3 regions of the Sporosarcina pasteurii genome follow, and region 2 is predicted to be linked to each of the others. Evidence: predicted binding sites of a transcription regulator. Region 2 holds the regulator's gene; each other region holds the start of a gene.

Region 1 (2,279 bases), 680 kb from region 2:
TCGGGCCGAGTTCAATCGTCACGTCTTCATGTTTTCCAAATCCATAAATGACTAACTTATCAATTTTCAAGAGCTACCTCACTTCCTTTCTGACAGTTCGGCAATCAGTCTTTTTTCTGCTTCAGTTCGAATGTCATTGAAGTCATCTTCCGTTAATCGTTCCAAGTATTTGAGGCTTCGTGCATGTTGATAAACGTCTTGTAATACGTCTTGCCATTGTTCCGACGTCCAACTTTCCATTGTTGATATAATTGGGTTTATGAGCGCCTCAGTGACATCATGATTTATAAACGTTCGCTCGTAACTTATACGGCTAATCCAAACAAACGGCTCTCGCTCTTGCAAAAATTCGCGTAATGTCATTAACCATTCTTCTTCAGTAGATTGGTTAAATAATTCCGCCGCATCTTCATCAATATCTATCATTTGAAGTTCTAAAATGGATGCACCTTGTTTCGCTTGGAAGGCGTCTAATTCTGTTGTGCAAACCTCAAACCATTGACCTGCATGTTTAATACCTGCACAAGAAATCGATATTTGCTCAAATACAATAGTCGAGGCAGGAACAAATTCGAGTTGTGCATCTCCTTTTGAGAGCGCCACTTCGTAAAATCCTTTCATGCCCCGTTCATTTCGATGTCGTCCTTGTAAATTACCTGGATACACAATCGGAGGTTCTTGATGAAGCTGTTGTCGTTTATGAATATGGCCAAGTGCCCAGTAATCATAGCGCTTTGACAGCAATGCTTCTTTCGTAAAAGGTGCATAGACTGCATGAGATTCATCGCCCACAAGACTCCCATGTAATAAACCGATATGAATTCCTTCCGATGGTGCCACCGGATACTGTTCAACCATCGCTTCACGAATATGACGTTCACCGTAACTAAAACCGTAAACATTGACCGTTTCGCCCCGAATATTCAACGTTCGTGCTCCTACTTTCTCATCAAAAACATGAACGTTTCCCGGTAAATCAAACCTTGTCCAATTCCCTTTCAAATGATCATGATTTCCATAAGAAATAAATACAGGAATATCAGCCTCATCTAACTTTTTCATTCCTTCTTGGAACTTTAATTGAGCGCGTAGACTCCTGTCTTCCCCGTCATAAATATCACCAACAATGAGCACAAAATCTGGTTTCGTTTTGATCGCATACTCTATTAAATCGGAAAATGCCTCAAACGTACTATTTCTTAGTTGGTCAAACCGTTCTATCGGTAAACCGGTCATCCCTTTAAATGGCGTGTCAAGATGTAAATCAGCTGTATGTAAAAAACGAAGCTTCGACAAAAGAATCCCTCCCCCTCGCACAACGAATATTTGTTCTTATTTTATCATAGATGATACGTTTCGTGAAACGCCTTCTATAATTATTGACTTTGTTTGGGGGCGAGAGGAATCCGCAAAAGAGGCAGCGGAATTCGTCGCGAAGGCGGAGTTCTAGGACAAGGGAGCGGAGTTCACAGTACTTAAAATAAAAAATCCACCTTCAAGCAAAGCACGTCGCTTTCTCTTATAGGTGGATGCATATTTAATTCATTATCATCCTACGAAATTTTTCAAATGGATTATTCTTTACCAAGCTGAATCGCTTTTTTAATATCTTTCAACGAGCGTGACGGGCCATACATCAAGACGCCGCCTTTGTACACGCGCGCACCAAACCAGCCAAAGATAAAAATGGTGATAAGCATAATCGCAATTGACAATATTGGCTCCCACATCGGCAAGTCAAGCATCCCAACCCGTAAAAACATGACGAGTGGTGCGAAGAATGGGATATACGATGTATACTTCAAGTACGCCAACTCAGGGTTGCCAATTCCCGCCGCTGCAAGCATAAACGCAATAATGATTAGAAATGTCATCGGCATAATCATTTGGTTTACATCTTCTGTACGACTGACGAGCGAACCTAAAAGTGCTGCAAGCGTTGCATATAAAAAATATCCAAGCAAAAAGAAAACGATCGCATAAATAATTGTCCCGACATCCAAGTTCGAAAAGCCAAAAAACATGAATAATCCGTCAACCATATCTGCTGAAGTAGTTTTCAATGCGATAAAAGCCGAAGCTCCGAGCAGCGCCATTTGTAATAAACCAAGTGTACCAATGCCCAGTACTTTGGCAAATAAATGTTTAACTGGTGACACACTCGAAATTAATATTTCCATCACACGTGAAGATTTTTCTGTGGCCACTTCCATTGCAATCATATTGGAATAAAAAATGACCGCAAAGTATATTAAGAACATTAATACATAAACAAGTCC
Region 2 (2,279 bases):
TGCTTGAAATGTACCAAGGCTTTTTCCTAGCACCACATATCGTCAGTCAAGCAGTCAAAGGTGCAATTTTCACGGCTGCGCTATTAGATAGCTATGGACTTGTGACAACACCACATTATACGACCGAACGAACAGATTTGATTCAATCGGTGTCCTTTGCGAATGCTGAACAAATGATTGCTTTTTGCCAGACGATTCAAGAAAACTCCCCAATCAATGCTCATTTTGCACCGGTTCCATCGGAAATGCCGGGCTACACAGATGATGTCATTATGGCAGCAGGAACATTCATCCAAGGTTCAAGCATTGAACTAACAGCAGACGGCCCAATTAGACCGCCATACACTGCATACGTACAAGGTGGCCTAACATACGAACACGTAAAAGCAGCCGTTCTTTCCTCAACAGAAAAACTAATCAAAGAAGGATTGATCATGAAAAGCTGAAGGTGCCGGTTAGCCCTGACAAGCGCTGGAGACCCGCCAGCCAAAGTCGCTTTTTGACTTTGACTGGCGGGTTGAAGCGACTCGAAGGGCTGGCACCTGAAGCTGGATCACAAGAAAAGCTGAAGGCGTCGATTAGATGCGACAGGCATAAGCTAAACTGACGACGTGGCGATCTTTGCCACATAGTCAGTTTACTTATGACCCGAGCATCTGACGCCTGAAGCTGGATCACAAGAAAAGCTGAAACCGCCGGGTAGATGCGACACGAGATCATGAAAAAGTTAGCGATTAAAAAAAGAGTTTAGGGTGAATATCCTAAACTCTTTTTTGTGGTGCTATTTAATTGAGACGGCACATACACTATTTTAGGTGATTAATGAATCGTTCTGTAAACGCCGACTACTTTACCTAAAATGGACACGTTGTCGACGATAATTGGGTCCATCGAAGCGTTTTCTGGTTGAAGTCTGAAGTAATTTTTCTCTTTGAAAAATCTTTTAACAGTTGCTTCTTCTTCTTCGGTCATGGCAACAACGATTTCACCGTTATCCGCCGTACTCTTTTGTTTTACAACAACGTAATCGCCATTTAAAATACCCGCTTCAATCATACTATCGCCAACAATTTCTAACATGAACAGATTATCTTCGTTTGTTCCGAATGACTCAGGTAAAGGAAAGTATTCTTCAATATTTTCAATTGCTGTAATCGGTTGTCCAGCTGTAACTTTTCCGATAAGTGGAACATGCAAAACGCCCGGCTTAATCGCTTCTAGACCTTCAGGATCTAAAACTTCAATTGCACGTGGTTTTGTTGGATCACGTCTAATATAGCCTTTGCTTTCTAAGCGTGCTAAATGCCCGTGAACAGTTGAGCTAGAAGCTAATCCAACTGCAGCGCCAATTTCTCTTACAGAAGGTGGATACCCTTTTTGATTTACTTCGGATTTAATGAAATCCATGATGGCTTCTTGTCTTTTTGAAATCTTTGTCATCTCATTCACCTCTTTAAATTATTTCATCTATTCAGAGCATTAATCTACTCGAACATGAATTCTATCGTTGAATTTAGTATAACAGCGTTCGTATAAAAAAACAAACGCTAGTTCGAACGAAAGTATTGACAAATGAAAAAAACTATCCTAATATGAGAACAGGTATTCCGAACAAGTATTCTGAGTAAGTATTCTTAGTAGGGGGAGTTACATTGAATTTCATAAAGAAATATAATTATATACTATTTGTTATGGTGCTATTTATAATATTTACGATGGCGGGTATCAAGAAGTTAGAACAAGATGTAACTTATGAATATTTAACAGTTGCAGAGGGTGATACGTTATGGGGGTATTCTGAAAAGTATGCGGAAAATATCCCTACAGATAAATGGATAAATGAAATTGTGAAGATAAACAATCTGTCATCCACAACGATAAAGGTAGGGGAAAAAATACGTGTTCCTGCGACGCCACAAGAATTTAAATTGAATGATATTGCAACAAACACATTGGAGGACGGAAAGTGAAGAGTAAAAGCTGTGTAATCTATTGTCGAGTGAGTACTGAAAAAGAAACACAAGAACAATCACTAGACAGACAACAGGAAGAATTACAAAATATGGCAGAGCAATTTAATTTTGATGTACAAGCATCGTTTTCAGATCAGCATAGTGGTTTTGATATTGAACGTGAAGGTTTGTTAGATTTACTAGATTATGTACAAAAAAATGAGGTTGATGCAGTCCTTATTCAAGATGAAACGCGTATAGGACGTGGAAATGCTAGAATGGCGGTGTACCATTTATTAGCTAAAACGAATACTGACATTTTTACGT
Region 3 (2,279 bases), 480 kb from region 2:
CTTTTCTTGCCCGCATCGCTACATCTTCACACATCTCAAGAATGACGACTAAAATATCTTCACGTTTCACGTAATCCCGAAAGAGCATTTGTCCTTTCCCAAAACTAACTTGTTCTTCAAGTAACAAAGGACCCATATCCGATAAATCGATGCCGTGTGCATGGTAATAGAGCTGATTTCCCATGACACCAAATTTCTTTTCTAGTTTTTCAAGAGAAGTATTTGCTAAATCACCTACCGAAAAAATCCCCATATGATTTAACGTTCGTTCTAGTCGGCTGCCAATTCCCCACATTCGACTTAACGGCGCGACAGGCCAAAGTTTTTCAGGTACATCTTCGTACGTCCATTCGGCAATGCCTATCTTTTTGGCTTCTAGATCAAGTGCCAATTTCGATAAGAGAAGGTTTTGTCCAATGCCGAAAGCTGCTTTTAATTCGAATTGACGAACAAGATCATCTTGAATACGGCGTACCGTCTCTTTTGGTGGCCCCCATAATCTTTCTGTTCCATCAAGGTCAATAAAACTTTCGTCAATGCTATACGTATGAATTGCTTCTTTCGGTACGTATTGATTCAGAAGACGCGTAATTTCCATCGATACATCGATAAAAAATTGCATTTTTGGCTCAATTAAACGAATGGATGGATCGTCTGGGATTTCAAACAACCGATTTCCTGTTTGAATGCCGAATTTTTCTTTAAGTGGCGGTGAAGCAGCGAGAACGACTCCCCCTTTCCGGTTCTTATCACCAATAATGGCAATAGGCGTTTCCATCACATCGAGTCCTTCTAGTACCGCAGCACAACTTGCATAAAAACTTCTCATATCCATGCAAACAATATTTCGCTTTGGCAAATTCATGACTCTCCTCCTCAAATATAGAACAAACGTTCTTTCCTTAAGTATAATCCATAAGTATTCATTTATTCAATCGGAAGTTTTTTACAGTAGGTTGCCACATTGCACGGATTTATTTGTAGAATAGTAAACAATCACGTGCATACAAATTACTTATATACAAATCACTTGCACTATGTTACATTCTTACTAGTTGCTATATTCCGATAATTATTCACCGAGGAGGAGATACCCTCGTAAGTTATGTATAAAGTTCTTTGATAATAGGAGTAGGCATAATGAAAATGCACATAAATTGAATGGAGGAACAATAAATGTCAAAAATTCCATCATCACTTCAAAATTTACGCATCCCTGTCATCGCTGCACCTATGTTTATCATTAGCAATCCGAAACTTGTGATAGAACAATGTAAAGCAGGCATTATTGGTTCAATGCCCGCACTGAATGCACGGCCTGCCGCCCAACTAGATGAATGGTTGGCTGAGATTACCGAGGAACTGGCGGCTTATAACGCCAAAAATCCAGACCGTCCGGCAGCACCATTCGCGATTAATCAAATTGTCCATAGATCCAATGAACGATTAGAACAAGATATGGAATTATGCGTGAAATATAAAGTTCCAATTATTATTTCTTCATTAGGTGCTCGTGAAGAAATATTTGACGCTGCACATAGCTATGGTGGGATTGTGTTTCATGATGTGATTAACAATACTTTTGCCCATAAGGCGGTTGAAAAGGGTGCCGATGGTTTAGTCGCAGTTGCGGCTGGAGCTGGCGGACATGCCGGTGTAAAGAGTCCATTTGCATTCATTCAAGAAATTCGAGAGTGGTTCGACGGTCCGCTTGCTCTATCTGGCTCAATAGCTACAGGAAGTTCGATTTTAGCTGCAGAGGCGATGGGTGCTGATTTCGCTTATATCGGTTCACCATTTATTGCAACGGATGAAGCACGTGCTTCAAAAGCGTATAAACAGGCAATCGTTGACTGTACGTCTGATGACATTGTGTATAGCAATCTATTTACAGGTATCCATGGAAATTATTTAAAGCCATCTATTCAAGCTGCAGGTTTAGATCCGGACAATTTACCTGAAAGTGATCCATCTAAAATGAATTTTGGTGAAGATGGTGCCAAAGCATGGAAAGACATTTGGGGCAGCGGTCAAGGGATAGGTGCGATTAAAGCCGTGACAAGTACAGCCAAATATGTCGATAAGTTGGATAAAGAATATTTGGAAGCAAGAGATAGACTTTATAGTAAAGCTCAAGAAAATAGCATTCATATATAAATTTCTATACAAAACGCCGCCCGGTAGCAAGACCTGGGCGGCGTTTTCACTCAGAAAACCAATGATTTACCCATCTACTAGAAGTACAGAGATATTCCCGACTTCAACGGTTAATTTCAATA

Evidence for each region. The regulator LexA, encoded in region 2, represses DNA repair genes until DNA is damaged. The targets are predictions, from matches to a motif close to CGAACATATGTTCG.
Region 1: a site for LexA is predicted at 1,320-1,333, ahead of AB1H92_RS12895 (DNA repair exonuclease). Genes of this name have one in related genera too.
Region 3: a site for LexA is predicted at 885-898, ahead of AB1H92_RS07005 (DNA polymerase thumb domain-containing protein). Genes of this name have one in related genera too.

What each region holds. Positions count from the first base shown of each region.
Region 1 is NZ_CP160452.1:2,686,384-2,688,662, forward strand. It holds gene AB1H92_RS12890 (AAA family ATPase) at 1-70, opposite strand, end outside; gene AB1H92_RS12895 (DNA repair exonuclease) at 79-1,296, opposite strand; gene AB1H92_RS12900 (ABC transporter permease) at 1,575-2,279, opposite strand, start outside.
Region 2 is NZ_CP160452.1:2,006,069-2,008,347, reverse strand. It holds gene AB1H92_RS09460 (methionine gamma-lyase family protein) at 1-446, shown strand, start outside; gene lexA (transcriptional repressor LexA) at 820-1,440, opposite strand; gene AB1H92_RS09450 (LysM peptidoglycan-binding domain-containing protein) at 1,653-1,970, shown strand; gene AB1H92_RS09445 (recombinase family protein) at 1,967-2,279, shown strand, end outside.
Region 3 is NZ_CP160452.1:1,524,293-1,526,571, forward strand. It holds gene AB1H92_RS07005 (DNA polymerase thumb domain-containing protein) at 1-865, opposite strand, end outside; gene AB1H92_RS07010 (nitronate monooxygenase family protein) at 1,177-2,157, shown strand; gene AB1H92_RS07015 (DUF4097 family beta strand repeat-containing protein) at 2,224-2,279, opposite strand, start outside.